Regions from separate parts of the Mesorhizobium sp. B3-2-1 genome, predicted to be linked through region 2. Evidence: riboswitches for the same ligand, from Rfam matches in the RefSeq annotation. Region 2 holds a riboswitch; the other holds the start of a gene.

Region 1 (14,512 bases), on a different contig from region 2:
CGCGGCGGCGTCCATGGCGGCGACGCCAGTAGCCATCGGGACCGCGATGTCTCCAGCGACGCCAGCGGCGATCGGAGACCTGCTCCAGTTCGACCTGATCGTCCCCTTCGAAGACAGCCGGATCCGGCTTGTCCAATTCATCGAGAATTCCATTGCCTTGGGGAACACCGGCAAGCGCGCGGCCAGGTCCGGCCACGCTCGCAAACGCCACTGCCCCCGCAACGCCAAGCATTCCAGTAAGAAACAACCGACGTTCCATGAAAACCTCCCGAGTTGTTGACCACCGACACCTCGTTCCCTCGCCCGAAACAGGCTCCAGCGCGCATGCCGATTTTTTTGAACGCGCGACGGCGATTCTCGTTCCATCAGCCCACTTCGCGCAGGATGAAATCATGCAGCATCTTGGCCGCCGGCGACAGTACGCGATTCCTGACCGTGATCAGGCTGTAGGGCCTGACCTCAATGTCGAATTCGGTCTGGACGACGTCGATGGCGCCGGCAAGCCCGTCTGGGTTCTGGATGAACTTCGCCACCTGCACCGATACCGGCGCGATGGCATCGGATTGCGCGACCATGACCAGCGTGAGCAGCAGCGAGCTGGTGTTCAAGATCCGGTCCGGCAGCGCGATGTTGCGGTTCAGGAAGTTGCTCTCCATCGCCTGGCGCAAGGGCGAACCGCCCGACTGGAAGACCCAGTCATAGGCGGCGGTGTCTTCCAGCCGCACCACATTGCCCCCGGCGAGCGGGTGGCCGCGGCGTACGATCAGGCAGGCCTTCTCGACGCCGATCACACGGGATTCGAACAGCCGCGGATTGAGGTCATCGGGAATGCGGGCGATGATGAAGTCGTGGCGCGACGCGATCAGCTCGCGGGCGAGCACGTTCGACGTTTCGACCTGCATGGTGATCTCGATGCGCGGGTAGATGCGGCGGATCTCGCGAATCGCCGGCACGGCCAATTCGATCGCCGGCGCGGTCACGGCGCCGAGGAACACCGAGCCGCCCTTGCCGGCCTTGAGCTCGGCAATCTCGCGATCGGCTTCGCGCATCTCGAGCAGGATCGAGCGCGCCCGCCTGGCAAGTGCCTGGCCATAGGGGGTGAGGGTTACGCCGCGCGGCAGCCGTTCGCACAGCTTGACGTCGAGCACCGCCTCCATCTCGGCGATCATGCGCGAGGCGGCCGGCTGGGAAATGTTCATGACCTGGGCTGCGGCGCTCACCCGTCCGTGATCGTCGAGGGCGGCTATCATGCGCATGTGGCGCAAGCTCAAGCCACTGCGCAGGAGTGTTTCCCCGTCTCCCGGGAGCTTCTCGTAACTTACCGGAATTGCATCGGGATCGCGCAACGCCGCCATGATCTTCCAGCCTTTCCGTCGATTCTTCTCGGATGCTAGACCATACCGGTTTCGGTATAGCAACCACCAAAGATCGCATTTGACAGTTATGGCAAAGCGACCCACCCTCCGCGCGTTCCGAGGTGCAGGGGTCGGTAACGAACAAAATCGTATCGATTGAAACTGCGTCGCGGAGCCGATTGGGAGGATACCGGAGATCGATAAAGCCGACAGCGGCGCGTTTGCGCTCCTGTCCGGTTGCGCGACCCGCGAAGCCCCGAGGTGTCGCGTCCATCAACCAGGGAGAGTAATGTGAAGATTATCAAGACGCTGGCCGCCGTGGCGGCCCTTGGCATCGCTGCCATGAGCTATCAGGCGCACGCGGCCGACAAGGGTCTTGTCGGCGTGCTGATGCCGACCAAGACCTCGCAGCGCTGGATCAACGACGGCGACGCCGTCAAATCCCAGCTCGAGGCTCTCGGCTACACTGTCGACCTGCAGTATGCGCAGGACGACATCCCCAACCAGCTCAGCCAGCTGGAAAACGAAATCACCAAGGGCCCGAAGGCGCTGATCATCGCCTCGATCGACGGCACCACTTTGTCGGACGCGCTGCAGAAGGCCAACGACGCGGGCGTCGTCGTCGTCGCCTATGACCGCCTGATCAAGAAGACTCCCAATGTCGACTATTATACCACCTTCGACAATTTCGGCGTCGGCGTGATCCAGGCGAATTCGCTGGTCAAGGGTCTCAAGGAGCGCTTTCCGAACACCAAGCCGTGGAACGTCGAACTGTTCGGCGGCTCGCCGGACGACAACAACGCCTTCTTCTTCTACAACGGTGCGATTTCGGTCCTGCAGCCGTTGATCGACGACGGCTCGATCAAGATCAAGTCCGGTCAGATGGGCATGGACAAGGTCGGCACGCTGCGCTGGCTGGCGGCAACCGCCCAGGCCCGCATGGACAACCTCCTGTCGGCGAACTACTCGGACGGCAGCCGCGTCGATGGCGTTCTGTCGCCCTATGACGGCCTGTCGCGCGGTATCACCGCATCGCTGCGCGCGGTGGGCTACGGCACGGCCGCTCAGCCCTGGCCGATCGTGACCGGTCAGGACGCCGAGACCGCCTCGGTCAAGCTGATCATCTCGGGTGAGCAGTACTCGACCGTGTTCAAGGACACCCGCGACCTGGCCAAGGCCACTGTCGGACTGGTCGACAAGGTGCTCTCGGGCGGCAAGCCTGACGGCCTCGACACCAAGACCTACAACAACGACGTCAAGGTCGTTCCCTCGATCCTGTTGACGCCGCATGAGGTCGACAAGTCGAACTACCAGAAGCTGGTCGTCGACTCCGGTTACATCAAGGCCGAAGACCTGAAGTAATTCCGGTTATAAAATCAGGGGTCCTGCGCAACGCAGGACCCCTTTTCGTTCAGAAGCGACCCCGGTATTGTTTCTGCCGGCCTAGAGCAATTCCAGGAAAAGTGCGTAGCGGTTTTCCGTCAGGAATTGCGTAAAAACAAGAAAGTCTAGGAGGAGCTTGCCCTGATGACCTCGACGATTTTGGAGATGCGCGACATCACCAAGACGTTCCCCGGCGTGAAGGCGCTCTCGAACGTCAACCTCAGCGTAGAGGAAGGCGAGATCCACGCCGTGGTCGGCGAGAATGGCGCCGGCAAGTCGACGCTGATGAAGGTGCTGTCGGGCGTCTATCCCTCCGGCACCTATGATGGCCAAATCATCTTTCAGGGCCAGGAATGCCATTTCAGAGGCATCCATGACAGCGAACACAAGGGCATTGTCATCATCCACCAGGAACTTGCGCTGGTGCCGATGCTGTCGATCGCCGAAAACATTTTCCTCGGCAACGAACACGCCAGATACGGCGTCATCGACTGGCACGCCAACGAGGCGCGCACGTCCGAGCTTTTGAAGAAAGTCGGTCTCAGGGAAGACCCCAAGACGCTGATCACCAATATCGGCGTCGGCAAGCAGCAGCTGGTCGAGATCGCCAAGGCGCTCAGCAAGGAAGTCAAGCTCCTGATCCTCGACGAGCCGACGGCATCGCTCAGTGAGAAGGACAGCCAGGCGCTGCTCGATCTTTTGCTTGAGTTCAAGCGGCAGGGCATGACCTCGATCCTGATCTCCCACAAGCTCAACGAGGTGAACCGCGTCGCCGACAAGGTGACGGTGATCCGCGACGGGCGCACGATCGAGACATTGCCGCGGAAGGAGATCAGCGAGGACCGGATCATCACCTCCATGGTCGGCCGGTCCCTCGACGATCGCTACCCGCCGCGCGAGCCTGATATCGGCGACGTCATTTTCGAGGTCAAGGACTGGTCCGTCTACCACCCGATCCATGCCGAACGGCAAGTAATCAAGAGCATCGACCTCAAGGTGCGCAAGGGCGAAGTTGTCGGCATCGCCGGGCTGATGGGCGCCGGCCGCACCGAATTCGCCATGAGCCTGTTCGGTCGCTCCTATGGCCGGCACATCAGCGGGGAGGTGCTGCTCAACGGCAAGCCCGCAGACCTTTCGACAGTGGGCAAGGCAGTGCAGAACGGCATCGCCTACGTCACCGAAGACCGCAAAACCTATGGGCTTAACCTCATTGACCACATCAAGCACAATGTGACGCTGGCCAACCTCGCCGGCGTTTCCAATGGCGGCGTCATCGACGATATGCGCGAAATGAGCGTCGCCAACGACTATCGCAAAAAGACCAATATCCGCGCATCCAGCGTCTATCAGCTGACCGGCAATCTCTCGGGCGGCAACCAGCAGAAGGTGGTGTTGTCGAAATGGCTGTTCGCCGACCCGGAAGTTCTGATCCTCGACGAGCCGACGCGCGGCATTGACGTCGGTGCCAAGTACGAAATCTATACAATCATCGCTCGCCTCGCCGCCGAGGGCAAGGCGATCATCGTCATCTCATCGGAAATGCCGGAACTGCTCGGCATCTCCGACAGAATATATGTCATGAACGAAGGGCGCATGGTCGGCGAGATGGCGGCAAGCGAAGCCAGCCAGGAAAAAATCATGCGCGCCATTGTTCGCGGAGAAGGAAAAGCATCATGAGCACAGACAGCGCTCCCGCGCCGCAAAGCGGCACCGCCGAGGACGTCAAGCAGGGTCCTCGCATCGCCGTCTCGGCGCTGACGACGAACCTGCGCGAATACGGCCTGATCATCGCGCTGATCGTCATCATGCTGTTCTTCCAGTACACGACGTCGGGAACGCTGTTCAAACCGGTCAACCTCAGCAACCTAGTGCAGCAGAACTCGTTCATCATCGTGATGGCGCTCGGCATGCTGCTGGTCATCGTCGCCGGCTATATCGATCTCAGCGTAGGATCGGTCGCCGGCTTCATCGGCGCACTTGCCGCCATGATGATGGTCATCTGGCCGCTCGGCATGTTCAGCAACCCGCTCGTGGTCTCGATCGTCTGCCTAGTCGTCGGTGGGTTGATCGGTGGGGCGCAAGGCTACTGGATCGCCTATCACCGCATACCAAGCTTCATCGTGACGCTCGCCGGCATGCTGATCTTCCGCGGCATCTGCCAGGCGCTGCTTGGCGGCGGCTCCTCGGTCGGTCCGCTTCCCGACAGTTTCAAGGCGCTGAGTTCCGGCTTCATACCGGACGTGATCGGCCCGCTGACGCTGATCCCACCGACGGTGAATGCCGCCGGCAAGACCATTGTCGGCAGCGGGCTCACGCTGCACATGACGACGATCGTGCTGGGCCTGATCGCGGTGCTCGCCTACGCCTATTTCGGCTTCAGGGGGCGGCGCAAGCGCGAACGCCACGGTTATGAGGCCGAGCCTTTCACGCTGTTCGTCATCAAGACCCTGGTAGGCAGCGCGCTGGCGCTGTTCCTGGTCTTCCAGTTCGCGACCTATCGGGGCCTGCCGATCGTGCTCCTGGTGATGGGCGTGTTGATTTCATTGTTCGTCTTCGTCACCAAGCGCATGACCATCGGCCGCCGCATCTACGCCATGGGCGGCAACGCCAAGGCGGCGCAACTGTCGGGCATCAACACCGAACGGCTGACGCTCCTGGTGTTCGTCAATATGGGCGTGCTGTCGGCACTCGGCGGCCTCATCATCGCCGCGCGTCTCGGCCAGGCCGTGCCGGCCGCGGGCCTCGGCAGCGAGCTCGACGTGATCGCGGCCGTCTTCATCGGCGGCGCCTCGGCGATGGGCGGCGTCGGCCAGGTCATCGGCGCGGTGGTCGGCGGCTTCATCATGGGCGTGATGAACAACGGAATGTCGATCATGGGCGTCAATGTCGACTGGCAGCAGGTGGTCAAGGGACTGGTCCTGCTCGGGGCCGTCATCTTCGACGTCTACAACAAGAACAAGGCTTAAGGGCCGGGGGCGAGGACTAGGAGGCATACGGGTTCTAGATCGCGAAGCTGCCGGCGGCCCGTCGGCACCAAGAAGTCCGGGGAAGGACCAGGCTCGCGAACGCAATCCGGACGAAGCGTTTCAACCGTGGCGCGTTTCCGCGCCGCGCCGGTCAGGGTTTGCCCATTGGCAGCCGGATACAGATAAATGAGAGAGGACTGATCATGCTGATCTCGCAGATTCTCGACGACGCCGAGACGATCCGTGTCGTTGCCCGCAGCGGCGGGAAGACCCGGATCATCAACGGCGCGCGCAGCGTCTATTCGCTGGCGATGGAGGCCGCCCGCACCGGCGTCGGCCTGGCCGCCCTGATCGAACGCAAGGGACTTGGCGAGACAATCGATCTGGACGCCGCCTACAAGAGGGGGCGCCTCCTGTCGCCGATCAATCACCCCGACCCGGCGCATCTGCATCTGACCGGCACGGGGCTGACGCATCTCGGGTCGGCCGCGACGCGCGATTCCATGCACAAGAAGCTCAGCACCGACGGGGAGGAGCAACTCACCGATTCCATGAAGATGTTCCGCATGGGGCTGGAAGGCGGCAAGCCCGCGAAAGGCCAGGTCGGCGTGCAGCCCGAATGGTTCTACAAGGGCAACGGCACCATGGCGGTCGCGCCTGGCGCGGCGCTCATGTCGCCGGCCTTCGCCAAGGACGCCGGCGAAGAACCGGAGGTCGCCGGGATCTACGTCATCGGCGATGACGGCGCGCCATTCCGAGTCGGCTTCACGCTGTCGAACGAATTCTCGGACCATGTGACCGAGCGCGTGAACTATCTGTTCCTTGCCCACTCCAAGCTGCGCAATGCCTCGTTCGGGCCCGAAATTCTGATCGGCGACCTGCCTTCGGACATCCGCGGCACGTCGCGGATCCTGCGCGACGGCAAGACATTGTGGGAGAAGCCGTTCCTGTCGGGCGAAGCGAACATGTCGCACACCATCGCCAATCTCGAGCACCACCACTTCAAATATTCGGCGTTCCGCCAGCCGGGCGACGTACATGTGCATATGTTCGGCACCGCGACGCTGTCCTTCGCCGACGGCATCAATACCGAGGCCGGCGACGTGTTCGAGATCGAGGCAGGGGATTTTGGTCTGCCGCTGCGCAACCCGCTGGAAATCGAAAAGCCGGTGAAGGTGGCGGTGAAGGCGCTGTGATGCGCCAGACATCAGGACGTCATAGATGGTCCTATGACAGGCTTTGACATATGGTCTTGAGGTATTTGCCAGGCGCCGTACGAAGCCTTGGCTTCGTGCTCTTGCTCGCGCACGCGTCGTCCGTGGCTTATGGAGCCGCGCAGTGCAGTCCCAAATCCTATGGCGAAGCACTCGGGCTTATGAAGAACCGGCTTCTGACGTCCGGTTACTCAAGTCCTCAGGTCGAATTTCTGATGCAAAACGCTGACCAGCGAATGTCCACGCTTGGCGGTGCGAAACTGAACGAGGCGGCCAAGCCATGCGGGATAGACACAGCCCGAGCCCATGTCCTCGGCTGCCTGGACAAAGTCCTGTTCCCCTTGGAAGGATCAAAGGCTTCGCTTGACGCTGCAAGGCAGACACGCATCTGGGGTAAAACGCAACTCGCACGGCGCGAACTGCTGTTCATCGGCAGCTTCAATGCGTGTCTCGGCACTGCGAGAAAGCGCATGTTTCACGGCTAGAATAGTCAAACGTCAAACGGATGCTGAACTCGTCGGGCTGGAGAGGTCGGCTAAAGCTCTGCATGGCCTCATGGCGTCAGGATCAGCGCGCGGCGCGGAAATGTTTGGACAGCTTCAGGCCCTGCGCCTGGTAGTTCGAGCCCAGGTCGGTCCCGTAAAGCGCCTGCGGGCGCTTCAGCATGTGCTCGTAGACCAGCCGGCCGACGATCTGGCCATGGTCGAGGATGAACGGGACTTCGTGGCTGCGCACTTCGAGCACCGCCCGGCTGCCGGTGCCGCCGGCCGCCGAATGGCCGAACCCCGGATCGAAAAACCCGGCATAGTGGACACGGAACTCGCCGACCAGCGGATCGAAGGGCGTCATCTCGGCGGCGTAGAGCGGCGGCACATGCACCGCCTCCTGGCTGACGAGGATGTAGAACTCGTCGGGATCGAGCACCAGTTCGCCGGCGCCGCTCTTGTGGATCGGCTCCCAGAAGTCGACGACATCCTGGGCGGCACGCTTGTCGACATCGACGAGGCCAGTGTGGTGCTTGCCGCGATAGCCGACCAGCCCATCCTTGTCGCCGTTGAGATCGATCGACAGCGCGATGCCGCCGCCCGAAATGTTCGGCGGCTCGGTGGCGACCAGCATCTCGGCGCGGTGCAATTCATGCAGTTCGGCTTCCGAAAGCAGCGCGTTGCCGGTGCGAAAGCGGATTTGAGACAGGCGCGAACCGGTGCGTGCAACAATCGGGAAGGTGCGGGGGCTGACTTCGAGATAGAGCGGACCCTGATAGCCAGCGGCGATCTTGTCGAACTCATGGCCCCGGTCGGTCATGACGCGGGTGAAGATGTCGAGCCGACCGGTCGAGCTCTTCGGATTGGCCGAAGCCGAAATGTCAGCCGGCAGGGCCAGGCTTTCGAGCAGCGGCACAATATAGACGCAGCCGGTTTCGAGAACCGCGCCTTCGGTCAGATTAATCTCGTGCAGCTGCAGCCGATCGAGTTTTTCCGAGACCTTATGGTTGGGACCGGGTAGGAACGAGGCCCGCACCCGCCAGGCCTTTTCGCCCAATCTCAGATCAAGGCTCGCCGGCTGGATCTGATCGGCATCGAGCGCACGCGGCGACTTCAGCGCGCCGGACTGGAACAGCGCCGAAATGTCCTGATCGGGAAGAATGCCTGTCTGCCGCAAAGTCTGGCTCCTGGGCCTTTGATACAAACCTCTTAATGAAGCCGGCAATTGACGCAAGCGTGGCGCGGGTCTAAAGGGTCGTTATCCCGTGGTGATTTGGCCGGTCGGCTTGCAGCCACGTTAAACAAGTCGCTAAAGGACCGTCGGGCCGCAAGGCCGTATGGACCGGTTGCGACTTTTTCGCGGCCGGTTTTTTTGTGTTTGGATAGGACGATGACGAGCAAGACGCGCAATTGGAAGCCTCAAACCGCACTCGTGCATGGCGGAACCCTGCGTTCCCAATTCGGCGAAACCTCCGAGGCGATGTACCTGACCCAAGGCTATGTCTACAAGACCGCCGAGGCGGCGGAAGCCCGCTTCAAGGGCGAAGAGCCTGGCTTCATCTATTCGCGTTACGCCAACCCGACCGTCGACATGTTCGAAAAGCGCATGTGCGCTCTCGAAGGCGCCGAGGACGCGCGCGCCACGGCGTCGGGCATGGCTGCGGTGACGGCGGCCCTTCTGTGCAGCGTCAAGGCCGGCGACCATATCGTGGCGGCGCGCGCGCTGTTCGGTTCCTGCCGCTGGGTGGTCGAGACGCTGGCGCCGCGCTATGGCATCGAGGCTACTTTGGTCGACGGCACCGATATCGCCAACTGGGAAAAGGCGGTCAGGCCGAACACCAAGCTGTTCTTCCTGGAAAGCCCCACCAACCCGACGCTGGAAGTCGTCGACATCGCCGCCGTCGCTTCGCTTGCCAATTCGATCGGCGCGAGGCTTGTCGTCGACAATGTCTTCGCCACGCCGCTACAGCAGAAGCCGTTGCAGCTTGGTGCGCACATCGTCGTCTACTCGGCCACCAAGCACATCGACGGCCAGGGTCGCTGCCTGGGCGGCGTCATCCTGTCGGACAAGAAGTGGATCGACGAAAATCTGCACGACTACTTCCGCCACACCGGCCCCAGCCTGTCGCCGTTCAATGCCTGGACCTTGCTGAAGGGTCTCGAGACGCTGCCGCTGCGCGTGCGCCAGCAGACGGAAAGTGCCGGCAGGATCGCCGACTTCCTGGCCGAGCAGCCGCAGATCGCCCGCGTCATCTATCCGGGCCGCGCCGACCACCCGCAGGCCGCCATCGTCAAGAAGCAGATGTCGGGCGGCTCGACGCTGATCTGCCTTGACGTCAAGGGCGGCAAGCCGGCGGCCTTCGCCCTGCAGAACGCCCTCGACATCGTGCTGATCTCGAACAATCTCGGCGATGCCAAGAGCCTGATCACCCATCCGGCGACGACGACGCACAAGAACCTGAGCGACGAGGCCCGCGCCGAACTTGGCATCGGGCCTGGCACGCTCAGGCTGTCTGTCGGCCTGGAGGACGCCGACGACCTGCTGGAAGACATCGCGCAGGCGCTGAAGGCGGCCAAATAGGCTGTCCAGGAGCGTCGTCCGCGGCGATCAGGCGCGCGACGGCGTCTCCTCCAGTTCGGCTGCCTTGGTGCGGATGGTCATGGCGTTGCCGCGCCAGTCGACGGCGCCGCCGAGCCAGCCGCGCGCCCAGATGAACGGGAGCATCACGTCGCGCGCGAGCATCGCCGCGACCATGCGCGGCGACAGGTGCCAGCCCTTGGACAAGGCCAGCGCGCACTCCGGAAGGTAGAAGGCCGCCAAGACGGCAATCGCGGTTGCCCAGAGGCTGACGCCCGCGCTCGCCGCCGCAACCAGCGCAAGCGCCAGAGGCACCGCCGCGCCAGTCAGGATTTCGGGCGCGAAGAACAGCGGGAAGGTAACGCGGCGCAGGCGCGCCCAGCGGGCCTGGCGCGACCAGATCTCGCCAAGCGTGCGCTGGCCGAGCGGCTGCTCGAAGGGCGCCGCAACGAGATTGACGCGCAGGCCGAGGCCGTTGACCAGCTTGGTCGCGGCGGCGTCCTCGGCGATCTCGGCGGCCAGCGCGCGAATGCCGCCATTTGCGTCCAGCATCGGCTTGTTCCACAGCATGCTCTTGCCCTGGGCAAAGCCGAGGCCGAGCGCCTCGCCGGCATACTGCCAGCGGGCCTGCAATGTGTTGAGGAAGGCGCATTCTACATCGGCCCAGAAACCCTCTGGTCGCGAGCCGATCGGCGTCGAGCAGACAAGGCCGGTGTCGGGCCGCCATGCCGCCATCATGTGCTCGACATAGTCCCTCGGCATCAAGACGTTGGAATCGGCAAGGATGACCCAGTCATGGCGCGCCGCTTCCCAGCCCTTGACGCAATTGTTGAGCTTTGGATTGGCGCTGACACGGTCGTCACCGATCAGCAGCCGGGCCGGCACCTCGGGAAACCGGGCAATCGCCCTGTTTATCAGTTTGACCACCGGGTCGTCGGTATGGGCGACGCAGAAAATCAGTTCGTAGCGAGGCCAGTCGAGCGCGAAGGCGCGTTCCAGCGTCTCGTGCGTGAACGGCTCGACGCCACGCGACGGGACGATGATCGACACCGGTTGCGACTTGCCGGCCGGCGGGGCGATCGTGCCGCGCCGTTTCAGCTGTGAGGCGGCGAGCGAAATGCTGGCGGCGTTTGAAAGGATGAGTGCGGTCGAAAGCGAGGCGGCTATAAAGGTGAGTTCCATCGAGATCTGGTCACTCCGGAAAGGCGGCCCGCATCGTGGCCGTTTTCAACAGTTCGACAGAGCGCCGAGTCGCCCGGTTCGTGCACACCACCATTGTCGTGTGTCACTTAAATGACATTCTTTGCCGGCACCTGCGGTTCAAGGTCGGGCGCGACAAGACGCGCACGTTGACCTGCTCACCGGGAGCGCCGAAAGTCGTCGGATTGTTTTGGAGCCGCTCATGTATCGCGCCGTGACGCGCAACATCGAAGTGCAGGTCAGGCCGTTCTATCTCGAGGACCGTTCGGATCCCTCGGAAAACCGCTATGTCTGGGGCTATCAGATAACGATCGACAACCAGTCGGACGAGTTCGTGCAGTTGTTGTCGCGCTACTGGCACATCACCGATGGTGCCGGCCGGGTCGAGGAAGTACGCGGCCCGGGCGTTGTCGGCGACCAGCCGGAACTCAATCCCGGCGACAGCTATCAATACACGTCCGGCTGCCCGCTCTCGACGCCGTCCGGGATCATGGTCGGGCACTACACGATGCGCAACAAGCGCGGCGAGACGTTCGACATCGCCATCCCCGCCTTCTCGCTCGATCTGCCGGGAACAAGGCGCACGGTGAACTGAGCGCCGACGGTCGCGCTGCCCCTCATCCGCCCTTCGGGCACCTTCTCCCCGTGAACGGGGAGAAGGAAAGATACCTCACTGAGCCGCAAATTCCGCCGGATCGAAGTCGTACTGCGTAGAACAGAACTCGCAGGCGACATGGATGCCGCCATCCTCGGTGCTGTCCTTGATCTCTTGCGCGGAGAAGCCCTCGAGGATGCCACGGATCTTGTCTCGGGAGCATGAGCACTGGTCGGTGACGGGAACGCCTCCGAAGACGCGCACGCCATGCTCGTGGAACAGGCGATAGAGCAGCCGCTCGGCGCCGATGGTCGGATCGATCAATTCGGTCGGCTCGATAGTGCCGAGCAAGGCCAGCAACTCCTGCCAGGAATTGTCCGTGGGATCATGGATCTCCTCGCGCGGATCGCCATCCCCGCCCGGCAAGTCCGGAATGCGCATGCGCTCGGAGGCCTGCGGCAGGAACTGCGCCAGGATACCACCGGCGCGCCACTGCTCGCGCGCCCCGCCGACGCCGGGCGTCAGCAGCTTGGCGACCGAGAGCCTGATATCCGTCGGGATCTGTTCCGACTGGCGGAAATAGGTGCGCGCCGCATCTTCCAGCGTCTCGCCGTCGAGCTGGACGATGCCCTGATAGCGCTGCGTATGGGCGCCCTGGTCGATGGTCAGCGCCAGCACGCCGCTGCCAAGCAGCGTTTGCTGCGAGGTCTCTCCGGCCGCAATCAGGGCCTCCAGCCGGTCGGCGTCGAAACGTGCATAGGCGCGCAGCGCCGAGGGCGTGGAAAAGTCCGCGACCAGCATGTCGACAGGCCCGTCGGTACGGGTCTGCAGAATGAACTTGCCTTCGAACTTGAGCGAGGTGCCGAGCAGCACCGTCAGCACACAGGCTTCCGCCAGCAGGCGGGCGACCGGCTCGGGATAGTCGTGGCGGCCAAGGATGGCGTCGAGCATCGGCCCGAGCTGCACCGTGCGGCCACGCACGTCGAGCGGACCGACCTCGAAGGGAACGACGTGATCGTCGCCGGCGTAGCCGAACTCGCCGAGTTTGGGGTGATGTTCAGTCACTTGATGGCTTTCCAACATGACAAGGCTCCAGGGCGCGACCATGCGGCCCTGGTGGGCACATGCGTCCAAACGCGCTTGATTTGCGTGATGCGGCGCAGATAGGCATCGCACCCCCGCGGATCAAGCGCCTGGGCATTTCAAGCGCCCAGACACGTCATGCGCTCAGACACATCAAGCACCGAGGCACCAGGCAAGCACGGCCTTCTGGGCGTGGAGCCGGTTCTCGGCCTCGTCGAACACCACCGAATGCGGCCCGTCGATGACCTCGTCGGTCACCTCCTCGCCGCGATGCGCCGGCAGGCAATGCATGAACAGGGCGTCGGGCTTCGCCCTGGCCATCAGCGCCGCATTGACCTGGTAGGGCGAGAAGACATTGTGGCCGCGGGCACGGTGTTCCTGGCCCATCGACACCCAGCAGTCGGTGACGATGCAGTCGGCCTGGTCGACGGCTTCCTCGGGCGAGCGGGTGAAATGCAGCTTGCCGCCATGCGCCTTGGACCAGTCGACATGCTTCTGCGCCGGTTCGCTGCCTTCGGGCACGGCGACGTTGAGGTTGAAGCGGAACCGGGCCGAGGCCTCGAGCAGCGAGTGCAGCACATTGTTGCCGTCGCCGGTCCAGGCAATCGTCTTGCCGGCCACCGGACCGCGATGCTCCTCGAATGTCATGATGTCGGCCATCAGCTGGCAGGGATGGGTGTCGTCGGTCAGCCCGTTGATCACCGGAACGGTGGCATTCTCGGTTAGCTCCAGCAGCCGCTCATGCGAGGTGGTGCGGATCATGATCGCGTCGACATAGCGCGACAGCACCTTGGCTGTATCGGCGATGGTCTCGGAGCGACCGAGCTGCATCTCGGTGCCGGTCAACATGATGGTCTCGCCGCCAAGCTGGCGCATGCCGACATCGAAAGAAACGCGCGTGCGCGTCGACGGTTTGTCGAAGATCATGGCCAGCACCTTGCCTTCGAGCGGCTTGGTCCGCTCGCCGGCCTTGAGACGCGCCTTTCGCGTCACCGCATCATCCAGCATGAAGCGCAAATCGCCTTCGGAAACGGTGGAAAGATCGGTAAAATGGCGAACTGACATCAGGAATGGTTCCGGATTACTTCGCGGCGGCGGAGGCGATCGCCTCCGACAGGACCTTGGCGCCAGCGCGGATGCGGTTGAGCGCTTCGTGAATCTCGGCGTCGGTGACGGTGAGCGGTGGCAGCAGGCGAATGACGTTGTCGCCCGCCGGAACGGCCAGCAAATGCTGGTCGCGCAGCGCCATGTTCACCTTGCCGTTGGGCATCGCGCATTTGAGGCCGAGCATCAGCCCGGTGCCCCTGATATCCTCGATCACCTCGGGGAATTCGTCGGCTATCGACGCCAGCCCCTGCTTCATCAGTAGCGCCTTGCGCTGGACATCCTCCAGGAAGCCGTCTTCCAGCACGACGTCGAGGACGGCGTTGCCGACCGCCATTGCCAGCGGATTGCCGCCGAAGGTGGTGCCGTGCACGCCGGCGGTCATGCCGACGGCCGCCTCGTCGGTGGCGAGGCAGGCGCCCATCGGGAAGCCGCCGCCAATGCCCTTGGCGATTGCCATGATGTCGGGCGTCACCGCAGACCACTCATGCGCGAACAGCTTGCCGGTACGGCCAATGCCGCACTGGACCTCGTCGTAGATCAACAGCA
Region 2 (14,512 bases):
CTGAGGCGTGTGCTGTCGCTGCTGGATAAGCATCTGAAGGACGCCGCGATCATCAATATCGGACGCGGCCTGCACAACAATCAGTTCTTTCCGCGGTCCCTGACGATCGTGAAGGATACCGGCGCACCCGCGCTGAAACCCGCTCCCGTCAGGGCAGGTGCCATCGAACCGCCGCCAGTCGCCGTACAGCGCAAGGCATAGAACAGCCGGCAATCGGACCGACCGGGCGCGCCTGCGACAAGCTTTATTTCGCCGTGATCGCGAGCGAATGTCGCGATCGAAACATCGCTTGTGCTGGCCATGCTTGAGACAATGAGCCTGCTTGCCTGCCTGGCTTGCGCCGAGGCCGCTCCGGTTCCTTCGGCGCCGGATACGCTGCCCGTCGACGTCGAACTGGTGCTGGCGGTCGATATCTCCCTGTCGATGGACGAGACCGAGTTCGCCCTTCAACGCGCCGGCTACGTCGAGGCGCTGCGGCATGCCGATTTCATCCAGGCGGTCCGCTCCGGCCATACGGGACGCATTGCGCTCGCCTATTTCGAATGGGCCGGCACGGTGCGCGATGACGCGGTCATCGGCTGGCAGATCATCGACAGCGCGCAGAGTGCCAACAGCTTTGCCGACAAGCTCGCGGCCCGCCCCTTCAGGAGTTTCCGCGGCACCTCGATTTCAAGCGCGCTTGCCTTCGGCACCGAGCTTTTCGACGGCACCAATTTCGCGGGCGAACGCAGCGTCATCGACATATCAGGCGACGGCCCCAACAATATCGGGCCGCCGGTCACCGTGACGCGTGATGCGGCCATTGCCAAGGGCATCGTCATCAACGGCTTGCCGATCGTGATCAAGCCATCGCCGACCTTCAGCCATCTCGATCAGTATTATGCACAGTGCGTGACCGGCGGGCCTGGTTCCTTCGTGCTGCCGATCCATGCGGCCGACGAGTTTTCGACGGCGATCCGGCGCAAGCTGATCCTTGAGGTCAGCGGCGTTCGGGACAAGCCCAAAATCACGCCCGTCGAGATGGACGCACCGATCGACTGCCTGCTGGGGGAACGGGACCGGCGGTTCCTGTCGGATCCCTATTTTCCGGAACTGGACCGATAGGCCTGGCCGTCAGGCCGGTGGAATTCCAAACTTCCCGCGAACTTCGTCATAGAGATCGCGCCGCCAGCGACGGCCGTAAAGATAACCGGTGACCAGTTCCGGCAATGAATAACCAAGCGCGTCAGACGAACGGTTGGCCATGTATCCCGCAAATGCCTGTGGTATCCGCCCCCGGAGAATATCGGCGATGATCTGCCGCGCGATCATAAAGGGTGGGACATGGGGGTAAGAGCGAGCGATGTGCGGGTGCTTGCTCATCAGGATCGCATAGGCTTCGACATAGCCGTCCCTGCGGCCCGAAATCGAATTCTGCGAATTGTGCTTCGTCCAGTCGATATCTTCCGATAATTGGGCGCCGAAGCGCTGCGCGAAGCGCAGCAGAAGCTCCCGGTCCTGCATCCGGGGAATGTCGCTGTCATAGCCGCCGATGGCCAGCAAAGCCTCCCGCCTGGCCGTTATCGCCGACCCGGCGATGAAGGCCGTCTGCGCAACCACCGCCCGCTCCAGCATTGACGGACTGAGGAAAGCACCGCGGTTGACGCAGGCGGTGCCACGGCCGCCCTTCACCGAGACATATGAAGAGAGCAGGACTTCGAGCGCCGGATTGTCGTCGAACCATGCCAGCGTCCGTTCGAGCCGGTGCGGCAGGAAGAGATCGTCCGAATCGAGAAAAGTCACCACGGGCGCCCTCGCCAGCTCGATGCCGGCATTCCTGGCGGCATTGGCGCCGCGCCATTTCGCGCCGACATAGATCAGCCGAGGGTCGCGGATGCGCGCAAGCGCGGCTTCCGTCCCGTCGGTCGAGCCATCGTCGACGACGATATGCTCAAACCGCGTCATGCTTTGAGAAAGCACGCTTTCCACGGCGCGCAGCACCGTTTCGCGCCGGTTGTGGGTCGGTGTGATGACCGTGATGAGGGGCAAATGCTCCATCGCGTCAGCCGTTTCCGGCGCGAAAATGCACTTTCCGATAGCTCTTTTCGGTCTGCAGGATGGTTGAATGGATCGGACTTCCCCCTGGATGGCCCTCATCGGATTCGGTGCGACGCTACAAAAAACAACCTGTTATGTCACCCATTGAGCCGTGGTTCGACCGACCTGGCGTGATGAATTCCGGCTCTTAGCGCTTCAACTGCAACACCATTTCCATTGCTAAGGACGCGCAAGTCACCGTCGCCAGGATTGGCGGAGGCTCTGGCGACTGCGTCCATTCCATTACCTCGAGCGTAATCGCTTCCTGGCGAGTGCTTGGGGCAAAAGATCATTCACCAGGCCGGCCGGTCTCGAAATCAAAGGGAGTACCGTCATGACCGCCTACGCCGTTGCCCATATGCGCCAGGCTACAATGGGGCCGCAGATCGTCGAGTATCTGCATAAAATCGATGCCACGCTGGAGCCTTTCGGCGGTCGTTTCCTGGTCCACGGCGGCAATTTGGAGGTGATGGAGAACGACTGGCCGGGCCACCTCATCATCATTGAATTCCCTGACAGGGAGCGTCTGCGCGACTGGTATGATTCGCCGGCCTATCGGGCGATCCTGGCACTGCGGACCGCTAATTCGCGATCGGACGTGGTATTCGCCGACGGCGTCGAACATCCGCACAAGGCCACCGACGTCCTGAAATAGCGGCGTGCCCGAGCGGAAGCCTACCGCTTCAGCAGGAACACAGCCTGCTGGCCAAAGAAATTCCAGAACCACCAGGGCATCGACAGGCCGATCTTCTGGCCGCTGGCGTCGAGCGCGGTCGCCTTCTCCACCGTCGCTCCGAGCTCCTCGCACAAATTGACGAAGTCGCGGATGGTGCAGAAGTGGATGTTGGGCGTGTCGTACCAGGAATAGGGCAGGTCCTTGGTCACCGGCATGCGGCCCTTGACGAACAGCGACAGGCGCACCCGCCAATGGCCGAAATTGGGGAAGGACACGATCGCCCGGTTGCCGATCCTGAGCAGTTCGTCGAGCACCAGTTTGGGATTGCGGGTGGCCTGCAGGGTTTGCGACAGGACGACGAAGTCGAAACCCTTGTCGGGATAGAATTCGAGATCCTTGTCGGCATCGCCCTGTATGACCGAGAGCCCGCGCGCCACGCATTCATTGACGCCGCGCTGCGACAACTCGAGCCCACGGCCGTCGACCTGCTTGGTCTCCTGCAGCAATTCGAGCAGCGAGCCGTCGCCGGAGCCGACGTCGAGCACGCGCGATTGCGGCGGGATGAGATTGGCGATGACCTCGAGGTCGACGCGCTGGCTGCCGTTGACGCTCATGGCTTCGCCTCCTGTTTGGCGCATGGCCGTCCGAAAAGCCTGCAACTTTTCGGGCTCATGGCTTCGCCTTTCTGTTTGGCGCATGACCTTGATCCGAAAAGTCTGCAACTTTTCGGGGTCATGCGCCGAGCCCCCTGGCGCGCGCGGCCGAGCCGATGAAGCCGTTGATGGCGGCAAACAGTTCCGGCTCGTCCAGCAGGAAGGCGTCGTGGCCGCGGTCGGTCTCGATCTCGACGAAGGACACCGACGCGCCGGCGGCGTTGAGCGCGTGCACGATCGAACGGCTCTCTTCGGTCGGAAACAGCCAGTCCGACGTGAAGGACACCAGGCAGAAGCGGGTTTTGGTGCCGGCAAAGGCGTCCGCCAGCCGGCCACCATGGTCGGCGGCAAGGTCGAAATAATCCATCGAACGTGTCATGTAGAGGTAGGAGTTGGCGTCGAAACGGTCGACGAAGGTCATGCCCTGGTGGCGCAGATAGCTCTCGATCTGGAAATCGGCATCGAAGCCGAAGGTCAGCGCTTCGCGGTCCTGCAGGTTGCGGCCGAATTTGCGGTGCAGGGCGGCTTCCGACAGATAGGTGATGTGGGCGGCCATGCGGGCCACCGCCAGCCCCTTTTCCGGGCGCTTGCCGTGCTCGAAATATTTGCCGCCGTGCCAGTCCGGATCGGCCATCACGGCCTGCCGCCCGACTTCGTGGAAGGCGATGTTCTGTGACGAATGGCGCGCGCCGGTGGCGATCGGCAGCGCCGAGAACACGCGCTCGGGATAGCTCGACGCCCATTGCAGCACCTGCATGCCGCCCATCGAACCGCCCAGCACGCAGAACAACTTCTCGATGCCGAAATGGTCGACCAGCATGTGCTGCGCACGCACCATATCGCGGATGGTGATCACCGGAAGGTCGAGCCCAAAGGGCTTTCCCGTGGCGGGATTGGTCGAGGCCGGCCCGGTGGAACCAAGACAGCCGCCGATGACGTTGGAGCAGATGACGAAGAAACGGCTGGTGTCGATGATCTTGCCGGGGCCGATCAGCACTTCCCACCAGCCCGGCTTGCCGGTCACCGGATTGGTGCTGGCGACATGCTGGTCGCCGGTCAGCGCATGGCAGACGAGGATGGCATTGGAACGGGCGTCGTTCAGCGTGCCATAGGTCTGGTAGGCGATCTGGAATGGCGACAGCAGCGTGCCGGCATCGAGCTTGAGCGGCTTGTCGAGCCCGAAACGCAACACCGGGCTCGACGGTTGGTCGGCCTCGTTGTTGGTCTTTCCTGCACGCAGAGCAGCCATCACGTCTCTCTTGCTGCACCGTGCTTTTGCGGAAATCGCTGCCGATCTCCGCGCCGCCGATGCGTTCGTCCGGCCGGTCGCGGACAACAAAAAACCGGCATTGCCTTCGCAAAGCCGGTTACGTCACGCAAACGGCCCTTTAGCGAATTGTTTAACGTGGCTGCAAGCCGACCGGCCAAATCACCACGGAACTGTCACCGTCCTTCTAGAACTCGTCCGCCTCGCCGTCAATGGCAGCCGCTGGCACCACTGCCGCCCCTCGACATTGCCTGCCGCGGCTTGTATTTCCGCAGCGGCTTCCGGATGGAGGCATTTTTGACGGATTTTGCAAGATATGAACCAGACACTCGATCAGGCACGTCCAACCCCGCGCGCGGGCATCATGGACATAGACGCCTACGTGCCCGGCAAGAGCACGGCGCCCGCCGGTGTCGCCAAGGTCCACAAGCTGTCGTCGAATGAGAATCCGCTGGGGCCCTCGCCGAAGGCGATCGAGGCCGCGCGCGAAGTCGCCGGCAGGCTCGACGTCTACCCCGACGGCACCGCCAGGCGGTTGCGAGAGGCGATCGCCGAGGTGCATGGCCTCAACGCGCAGAACATCATCTGCTCGAACGGTTCCGACGAGATCCTCGGCCTACTGGCGCAGACCTATCTGGCGCCCGGCGACGAGGCCATGTTCACCGAACACGCCTTCATGGTCTACAAGATCTACATCCAGTCGGCGGGCGCCACACCGGTCGTGGTCAACGAGACCGACGAGCGCGCCGACATCGATGCGATGCTGGCGGCCGTGACGCCGCGCACGAAAATCGTGTTCCTGGCCAATCCCAACAACCCGACCGGCACCTATGTGCCGTTCCAGGAGGTGCGTCGCCTGCACGCCGGACTGCCGAAAAACGTGCTTCTGGTGCTCGACGCGGCCTACGCCGAATATGTCCGCCGCAACGATTACGAAGCCGGCATAGAACTTGTTGGCAGCGCCGAAAACGTGGTGATGACGCGCACCTTCTCAAAGATCGGCCTTGGCGGCGCGCGCATCGGCTGGATGTATGGTCCGATGCACATCGTCGACGCGATCAACCGCGTGCGCGGTCCCTTCAACGTCAATGCGACGGCGATCGAGGCCGGCATCGCTGCGATCCGCGACCGCGCTCATGTCGAGCGCAGCGTGGCGCATAACGAGACCTGGCTCACCTGGCTGAGTGAGCAGATGACCGGGCTCGGGCTGCGCGTGACACCCAGCGTCGGCAATTTCCTGCTCATCCATTTTCCCGACGACCAGAAGCATTCCGCAGCGGCTGCTGATGAGTATTTGAGCGCGCGCGGCTATATTCTGCGGCGCGTTTCAGGCTACGGCTTTCCCAACGCGCTGCGCATGACCGTCGGCACCGAAGAGGCCAATCGCGGCGTTGTCGCCGCGCTCACGACATTTCTGAAAAGCTAGAAGCCATGACATCACCGATGTTCGAAAAGATCGCGCTGGTCGGCATTGGCCTGATCGGGTCGTCGCTTGCCCGCGTCATCCGCCGCGAGGGTTTGGCTCGCCATGTCGCCATCTCGACCCGCAGCGCGGCCACGCTCAAGCGAGCCGAGGAACTCGGCCTCGGCGATTTCTACACCACGGATGCCAGGGAAGCGGTGCGTGATGCCGATCTGATCATCGTCTCGGTGCCTGTCGGTTCGTCCGGCGCCGTGGCACAGGAAATCGCGCCGGCGCTGAAAAAAGGGGCGATCCTCACTGATGTCGGTTCGACCAAGGCCTCGGTCATCGCGCAGATGCAGCCGCATGTGCCTGACGGCGTGCATTTCATTCCCGGCCATCCGCTGGCGGGCACCGAAAAATCCGGCCCGGACGCCGGCTTCGCCGATCTGTTCGACAATCGCTGGTGCATCTTCACGCCGGTGCCGGGCACTGATCCGGAAGCGCTGGAACGGCTGTCGGAATTCTGGCGCCGCTGCGGCGCCAACATCGACACGATGGACCCGCAGCATCACGACATGACGCTCGCCATCGTCTCGCATCTGCCGCACATCATCGCCTACAATATCGTCGGCACCGCCGACGATTTGGAGTCGGTGACCAAGACGGAAGTGATCAAATATTCCGCCTCCGGTTTTCGCGATTTCACGCGTCTGGCCGCATCCGATCCGACCATGTGGCGGGACGTGTGCCTGCACAACAAGGACGCCATCCTCGAAATGCTGGCGCGCTTCTCCGAAGACCTGGCGTTCCTGCAGCGCGCGATTCGCTGGGGCGACGGCGACAAGCTCTTCGACCTGTTTACCCGCACGCGCGCCGTGCGCCGCTCGATCATCGAGGCCGGCCAGGATATCGATGTGCCCGACTTTGGCCGCCAGGCGGTCGAGCATCCGGCAAAGAGCTAAGCTGTTTCAGGCCAGGTCGCTGCCATCATGGCGAGCGTCTCGGCCCGATACGGCGCGCCCAGCCTGCCGCCGAAGCGCAGGCATTTGAGCGCGGCGGCCGCACTTGCGAAACGCAAGGCCTGCTCGACCGGCATGGCTTCCGCCAGCCCGACGGCAAAGGCGCCATGAAAGACATCGCCGGCGGCCAGCGTGTCGACCGCCTTGATCCTCGGGGCCTCGACATGGCGGGATGATCCGGCGCTTCGATCGAACCACCAGGTACCGGCCGCGCCGCCGGTAACCGCAACGAACGCGTCGGTACGCGAGGCGAGGTCCGTGCAAGCGCTCTCCAGATCCAGCGCGTGGCCGCATATGATACGGACCGCCGGCTCGGAGGCGACGATGTGCGAGGCCAGCGGCAACAATTGCTCCAGCACCGCCAGCGGCGCGGTATCGGCATCGAGGATCGCCGGACGGCCAGCGGCTCGCGCCGCCTTCAAGGCAAGTGCCGCGGCACCCGGCCAGCGCACGTCGGCCAGCACGGCGTCGAATGCCGTAACGTCGGTGAACGGCAAAGCCTCGGGATCAGCCTGCGCGCGCGTGTCGTAGAACGGCACGATGATACGCTCGCCATGCGCATCGACCAGGATCGAGGCCAGTGCCGAGCGCGCGCCGCCGACGCGGCGCACATGGCTGCAATCGACACCCTCGGCCTCTATTCCCGCAATCAGCTGATCGCCGACCGGATCGTCGCCGGCGCTCGCCCATAGTGATACCTCGGCGCCGAGACGGTGCGCGGCACAGGCAGCGCTCGTGGCCATGCCCGAGGCGATCTGGACGCCGTCGGAGGCGATGAATTTTCCCTGATGGTTGGGCAAAGTATCGACACGCAGGATGGTATCCAGCGTCAGCGCCCCGACACTCAGGAGCCTCACGGGTCTTGCCATGGCGGGACTAGATAGGGATGACGTTTCGTCATCCCGATCAATCTCTTTGTTGGAGCATGATCTCTGGACAAACGGAAACCGTTTGTCCGCGAAAACGGGTTCCCACTTTTCGGGATCATGCTCTATTGCACCGGCTTGATCTTGCCCAGCGGGATGAAGCCGAGCGAGGCCTTGCCCTTGACCACTTTCAGCGGCATCGACGGTTCGCTGCCGAGCAGGGCCAAGGCGCCAAAACCCTGCTCAATCGCATTCTTCTGCTCGGGTATGGCGCCGGCAAGGATAGATGCCACGGCCTTGGGATCCTTGATCCTGATCATCAGATCGGCATCGACCAGGCCCTCGGCATCGACCGAAAGCGGGCCGGAAACGGTGACACGCGCGGTCCCCGACGACAGATCGAGGTTGCGGATTTCGATCTTTTGGCCACGCAGGCTTTTCACCTGCGTGCCGACCAATGCGACGCCGTTCTTCAGTGTCACGTCGCCGCTGGCATCGAGCGCCGGCAGCACGCGCCCGCCGATCGCGTCGGAATCGATCTCGAGATCGCCAAAGCTGCCGACATAGTCGAGATCCCCACCATTCGGCTGCAACTGGCCTGATGCCTTGCCGGCACTGAACAGTTCGACTGGATCGGTGTCGTCGGCCGGGTCGGTCTGGCCCGACAGGCCCTCGGCCTGCAGCGCTATACGCCGCGGCAGCGGGTACCACAGTTTGACGTTGGCCTGCAGATTGTCCCAGTCGATCCAGAGCGGCATCATGCCCGGGACGGAGGTCCGGAGCGGACCGCGCAGATTGGCAACCGGCGACAAGGGCTGGACGATCTGGGCGGTGGCATTGAAACTACCGGCCGAGGCGGCAATGTTCTTGGCATCGTCCTCATAGGCGAGGTTGTCGCAAGAGACGGCAAAGCTCAGGGGATAGCCACTGACCTGGAGGTTGGCGCAGCCGGCCTGGATACCGCTCTTGTTGAGCGTGGCAACCGTCTTGTCGGCTTCAGTCCTGACCCTGCTGGCCAGGTAGAACCAGCCGGCACTGTAAAGGGCGAACAGCACGAGGATCAACGCGGCAAGCCACCACAGGCGGCGACGGTTACCCGGTTGGCGTTCGTCACTTGACGTCATGCTTTGGCTCTCATTAACGCATGGATGGTGTGGACGGATTCTCGATTCCGAACACTAGGTAGACGGACACGGGCGGAAAAAACACCGGTTTCCGGTGCGGTGTTGCCATTCTTTTTGCAATCAGGGGCGGTGATATGGGCGATTTTTGGGTGTTCGGCTATGGTTCGCTGATCTGGCGACCGGGTTTCGCGCATGTCGAGACACGGCGTGCCCACCTGCATGGCTATCGCCGCTCGCTCTGCGTCTATTCCTTCGTGCACCGTGGCACGCGTCAGCGACCGGGACTGGTGCTCGGCCTCGACCATGGCGGTTCCTGCGTCGGCCTTGCCTTCCGAGTGCCCGGCGAATTGCGCGACGAGGTCATCGCCTACCTGCGCGAGCGCGAACTTGTCACCAGCGTCTATCTCGAGCGGACGCTCAAGGTTCGTCTCGACGGCGGCGGTGCGGTCGAGGCCGTGGCCTACATCGTCGACCGCAGGCATGAGCAATATGCCGGTGCGCTGGATACGGCGGATGCGGCGACCGTGGTGCGCGGCGCGGTCGGCCGATCCGGCAACAATGAGGACTATGTGTTGAGCACGCTGAAGCATCTGGAAGCGCTCGATATCCGCGACCACTGGCTGGAGGATGTGGCGCGCCGGATAGCGACTTTGTGAAGCGCTGGCTCTGCGGAAAAGGCGGCCAGGCCTTTGACCTCGATGCCGCAAGACCTAGCTTAAGCTCCGAACCTTAGCCTGCGGGCGCCGTCCGCCGATCCAATCCACGGAGATTAGTCTTGCAGAAACGCCGTCTCGGTCGCACCGACCTTTCCATCGCGCCGCTGGTTCTGGGCGGCAATGTCTTCGGCTGGACCGCTGACGAGAAAACCTCCTTCGACCTGCTCGACCGCTTCGTCGACGCGGGCCTCAATGCCATCGATACGGCCGACGCGTATTCGCGTTGGGTGCCCGGCAACAAGGGCGGCGAATCGGAAGCCATCATCGGCAAATGGATGAAGGATCGGGGTAACCGCGACAAGGTCGTGGTGGTCACCAAGGTCGGCTCGGACATGGGGCAGGGCCACAAGGACCTGTCCGCCGCCTATATCGAAAAGGCCGTCGACGCATCGCTGAAGCGGCTGCGGACCGAATTCATCGATCTCTATCTGTCGCACTGGCCGGATCCGACCACGCCCTATGAGGAAACGCTCGGCGCCTATGAGAAATTGCTCGCCAAGGGCAAGATCCGCTATGCCGGCTGTTCGAACCTCGATGCCGGCCAGTTGCGCGCGGCACTGGACGTGGCAAGCCTGCGCGGCCTGCCGCGCTATGAGGTGCTGCAGCCGGAATACAATCTTTACGACCGCTCTTCCTTCGATGGCCCGCTGCGCGACCTCTGCGTGGCCGAGGATATCGGCGTCATCACCTATTTCAGCCTGGCCAAGGGTTTTCTCAGCGGCAAGTACCGCACGGAAGCCGATCTCGGCAAGAGCGAGCGCGGCGAGGATGTCGGCAGCTATCTCAATCCACGCGGCATGCGCATTCTGGCGGCGCTCGACGCCATTTCGGCCAGGCATTCGGCCAAGCAGGCGGAAGTGGCGCTTGCCTGGGTTATCGCGCGGCCGGGCGTCACCGCACCGATCGCCAGCGCCACAAAGCCGAGCCAGATGGACAGCCTGATCAAGGCGATGTCGTTGAAGTTGAGCGCGGACGACATGGCCGAACTCGACAGAGCCAGCGCCTGAGGCTGCCGGTAACGCGGGACGCACGAACGTCCAAGACGATACTCATGTCTTGCCATACCGTCCCTTCGCACAGGGGTGCAGGGCGAGGATCAGATGGCCGGACCGCATGTTTCGCAGCCGGAGCTTTGGCGCCAATTGCTTGCGCTGTTGCTGGCCGCCACCGTCGTCATGGGCAGCCCGGGGCCGGCGACGATAAGCGTCACCGCCGTCGGCGCTGCCTTCGGCCTGCGCGACTCGCTGCGCTACGCCGGCGGCATTGTCCTGGGCACGACCGCCGTTCTGCTGGTCTTGGCGACCGGGGTCATGGCGGCGCTGGCTTCGATGCCGAAGCTGGCGCCATTGCTGGTTGTCGCGTCCGCGGCCTACATACTCTACCTCGCCTTCAAGATCGCCACCGCGCCGCCATTGGCTGCACGTGCCGCCGAGGCGTCGCGCCCGACATGGCTGGCCGGTTTTCTCCTCGCGGTGGCCAACCCGAAAGCCTATGTGGCGATCGCCGCCGTGTTCGCGGGTGCCTCGTCAGGCGCGGGCGATGCCGGGCTCCGGCTGTGGACGAAACTGACCGTTCTCGCGGTGATGATCGTTGTCATCCACGCCGCGTGGCTTCTTGCCGGTGCGGCGTTCGCGCGCTTGCTGCGCAGGCCAGTCGCCTCGCGGATCATCAATCTGATCTTTGCCGCGACGCTGGTGCTGACCACGGTGCTGGCTGTTTACGGCTGATTGCCTGGCCGGAGAGCCTTCAGGCCTTCCTGCCCAGATCCCGAAGCCGCTTGATCGCCGTCGGCGGCAGGGCCGGTGGATTGGGGGCGCGGGATGCCTCGACGAGAAGTTGGTCGCAGGCAGCCTCGGTCTCGCCGATCAGCCGCGCCATGAACTCTTCCTTGCCCAGACCCGGCGGTATGGGCGGCAGGAAGCGTGCCTTGACGGTCCCGGGATAGCGCAGGAACTTGCGGCGCGGCCAATAGAGGCCGGCGACATGGGCGACCGGCACGACCGGAACGCCAAGCTGCGTGTAGATTTCGACGATGCCGTATTTGTAGGCCGGCTCGTCGCCCGGCGCCCGGCGCGTGCCTTCGGGATAGATGATCAACTGGCGCGGGTTGCGCGCCATCTCTTCCCTGGTCGCGGCGACCACGGCCTTCAGCGCCTTGGAGCGGCTGCCGCGATCAACCGGGATCATGCGCATCTTCAAGATGTACCAGCCGAAGAACGGGATCCAGGTCAACTCGCGCTTCAGGATGTAAAGCGGGTCCTGGAGGAACGGGAAGAAGGCGATCGCGTCCCAGAACGATTGGTGCTTGGGCGCCAGGATGAAGGAGCCCTCGGGCAGGTTTTCCTGCCCGGTAATGTCGTTCTTCGTTCCGGCGATCTTGTCATAGAGCCACATCGAGGTGCGCGACCAGAATTTCGGCACGAACCAGGCGCGGTGACGGGGCGACAGGAAATAGTACGGGGTCCAGAGGATCATCTGGACGATCAGATTGACGTAGAAGACGAAATTGAACGCCAGCGATCTGACATAGAGCATGGGGGAGGTCCGGTGAGGAAGTGTGCGTTGGTTACACCAAGCGCAGGGAAAAAGGAAACAGTGCGATGCTGCCCGTTCTACCAGGTCGCCTGCGCCAGGCGTTCCCTCAGGCGCGGGGCGGCGAAGTCGAGGAAGGCGCGCAATTTCACCGGCAGCCGGCCCTGGCCCGCATGCACCAGGTTAACCGGCCAAGGCTCGGGTTCGAAATCCCCGAGCACGGGGCGCAGTGTTCCTGATCGTATGGCGGCGACGATCTGGTAGGAAAGCACCCGGGTCAACCCGACCCCGGCGATCGCCGCATCGATCGCCGCCTCGGCGGTGTTGACCCGGAGCCTTGAGCGGACCGGCACGACAAAATCAGCCTTGTCCACCGTGAAGGTCCAGGCGGCAAGCGAGCCAAGACCCTCGAAGGTGATGCATCTGTGTGTCTCGAGCTCTCCCGGGGTCCGTGGAATGCCGTGCGCGGCCAGATAGGCTGGGCTTGCGCAGACGACATGACCGATCGAGCCGACCCTGATGGCGACCATGCGCGAATCCGGCAGCCTGCCGATGCGGACGGCGAGGTCGATATGGTCCTCGGCCAACTGGCTTATCCTGTCACCGAGCGTGAGCCGGATATCCACCAGGGGAAAGGCGGCGAGGAACTCGGTGACAACCGGCAACACGTGAAGGCGGCCGAAGACGATCGGCGCGGTGATGATCAGTTCTCCCGTCGGGGCGCTGTATTCGCCGCCGGCGGTGCGTTCGGCGTCGCCGACCTCTTCGAGAATGCGGCGGCAGGCAGCGAGATAGGCATGGCCCGCGTCGGTCAGTGTCAGCCGCCGCGTCGAGCGGTTCAACAGGCGTGTCTTCAGGTGGCGCTCCAGCTCGGAGACCTTGCGGCTGACCGTTGCCAGCGGAACGTCCGAACGGCGCGCGGCGGCGGAAAGGCTGCCGCCTTCCGCTGCCGCGACGAAAAGGGACATGGCTTCGAGACGATCCATCATTTCTTCCAGAAAATGGAAGGGTTGATTGCAAATATGGCATCTACATCCGCAACATGGAAGGCTGCATATGGGCGTGGTACCTCAACAAGGAGATCTTCATGCCCCGCATTGCCACGCCTTCGTCCATCGCAGCCGCTCCCGCCGCCTCGCAGCCCATGCTGCAGGCGGTGGAAAAACAGCTTGGTGTCGTGCCGAACCTGTTTCGGATGGTCGCCAACAGTCCGGCCGCGCTGGAAGGCTATCTCGGCATGATGGGAGCCTTGGCCAAGGGCCGGCTTCCAGCGCCGACCCGCGAGCGCATCGCGCTGGCGATCGCCGAGATCAATGGCTGCAACTACTGTCTTTCCGCCCACACCTATCTCGGCAAGAACCTTGCAAGGCTCGACGATGCCGAGATGATCGCCAACCGCCATGGCGGCTCCTCGGATCCCAAGGCAGCCGCGGCGGTGCGTTTTGCCGCCAAGGTTGCGCAAAGCCGCGGGCATGTCGGCCAGGAGGATCTCGCCGCTGTCAGGCTCGCGGGCTATGACGACGGGGAGATCATCGAGATCGTCCAGCATGTCGTCCTGAACGTCTGGACCAACTATATCAACGAGGTTGCACAGACGGAGATCGATTTTCCAGTTGTTTCCGCGCGCGATGCTGCCTGAATCCGGAAAGGGGGCGGCGGTGCCCGCCGGCCCCAACCCTTCATGCCGCAGAGGAGATCCCATGTCTGATAGCCGCCCGCCGCTTCCCCCCTTCACCGCCGAGACGTCAGCGCAGAAAGCGCGCATGGCGGAGGATGCCTGGAACTCGCGCGATCCGGCGCGGGTGGCGCTCGCCTATACGGCGGACAGCCGTTGGCGCAACCGGGCCGAGTTCCTGCAGGGGCGCGATGCGATCCAGGCGTTCCTGACGCGCAAATGGACACGCGAGCTCGACTATCGGCTGATCAAGGAGGTCTGGGCTTTTCACGGCAATCGCATCGCGGTGCGCTTCGCCTATGAATGGCGCGACGACAGCGGCTCATGGTTCCGCAGTTATGGCAACGAGAACTGGGAATTCGACGAGCACGGGCTGATGCGCCTGCGCATCGCCAGCATCAACGACCTGCCGATCGCCGATGCCGAGCGCAAATATCACTGGCCGCTCGGTCGGCGGCCGGACGACCATCCGACGTTGTCGGAGCTCGGCCTTTAGAAACGTT

Evidence for each region. Region 2 has a riboswitch for S-adenosylmethionine ahead of FJW08_RS05525 (homoserine O-acetyltransferase). Riboswitches for the same ligand answer to the same signal wherever they lie in the genome.
Region 1: linked by a shared signal. The riboswitch ahead of FJW08_RS15460 (O-succinylhomoserine sulfhydrylase) and the one ahead of FJW08_RS05525 (homoserine O-acetyltransferase) in region 2 are both predicted to bind S-adenosylmethionine.

Annotation. Positions count from the first base shown of each region.
Region 1 covers NZ_VFTI01000013.1:62,818-77,329, forward strand. The annotation lists gene FJW08_RS32390 (hypothetical protein) at 14-280, shown strand; gene FJW08_RS15425 (LysR family transcriptional regulator) at 366-1,355, opposite strand; gene chvE (multiple monosaccharide ABC transporter substrate-binding protein) at 1,647-2,717, shown strand; gene mmsA (multiple monosaccharide ABC transporter ATP-binding protein) at 2,883-4,415, shown strand; gene mmsB (multiple monosaccharide ABC transporter permease) at 4,412-5,704, shown strand; gene araD1 (AraD1 family protein) at 5,908-6,900, shown strand; gene FJW08_RS15450 (hypothetical protein) at 7,080-7,403, shown strand; gene FJW08_RS15455 (2'-deoxycytidine 5'-triphosphate deaminase) at 7,486-8,580, opposite strand; SAM riboswitch at 8,659-8,736, shown strand; gene FJW08_RS15460 (O-succinylhomoserine sulfhydrylase) at 8,794-9,984, shown strand; gene FJW08_RS15465 (ceramide glucosyltransferase) at 10,012-11,163, opposite strand; gene apaG (Co2+/Mg2+ efflux protein ApaG) at 11,384-11,776, shown strand; gene FJW08_RS15475 (Hsp33 family molecular chaperone) at 11,852-12,883, opposite strand; gene argF (ornithine carbamoyltransferase) at 13,013-13,924, opposite strand; gene FJW08_RS15485 (aspartate aminotransferase family protein) at 13,941-14,512, opposite strand, start outside.
Region 2 covers NZ_VFTI01000004.1:77,747-92,258, reverse strand. The annotation lists gene FJW08_RS05550 (ABC transporter ATP-binding protein/permease) at 1-201, shown strand, start outside; gene FJW08_RS05545 (DUF1194 domain-containing protein) at 301-1,104, shown strand; gene FJW08_RS05540 (glycosyltransferase family A protein) at 1,114-2,037, opposite strand; gene FJW08_RS05535 (DUF1330 domain-containing protein) at 2,411-2,731, shown strand; gene metW (methionine biosynthesis protein MetW) at 2,752-3,366, opposite strand; gene FJW08_RS05525 (homoserine O-acetyltransferase) at 3,485-4,654, opposite strand; SAM riboswitch at 4,774-4,851, opposite strand; gene hisC (histidinol-phosphate transaminase) at 4,989-6,098, shown strand; gene FJW08_RS05515 (prephenate/arogenate dehydrogenase family protein) at 6,104-7,039, shown strand; gene FJW08_RS05510 (sugar kinase) at 7,036-7,965, opposite strand; gene FJW08_RS05505 (DUF2125 domain-containing protein) at 8,088-9,086, opposite strand; gene FJW08_RS05500 (gamma-glutamylcyclotransferase) at 9,221-9,742, shown strand; gene FJW08_RS05495 (aldo/keto reductase) at 9,862-10,809, shown strand; gene FJW08_RS05490 (LysE family translocator) at 10,903-11,529, shown strand; gene FJW08_RS05485 (1-acyl-sn-glycerol-3-phosphate acyltransferase) at 11,549-12,337, opposite strand; gene FJW08_RS05480 (LysR family transcriptional regulator) at 12,415-13,320, opposite strand; gene FJW08_RS05475 (carboxymuconolactone decarboxylase family protein) at 13,422-13,973, shown strand; gene FJW08_RS05470 (DUF1348 family protein) at 14,035-14,505, shown strand.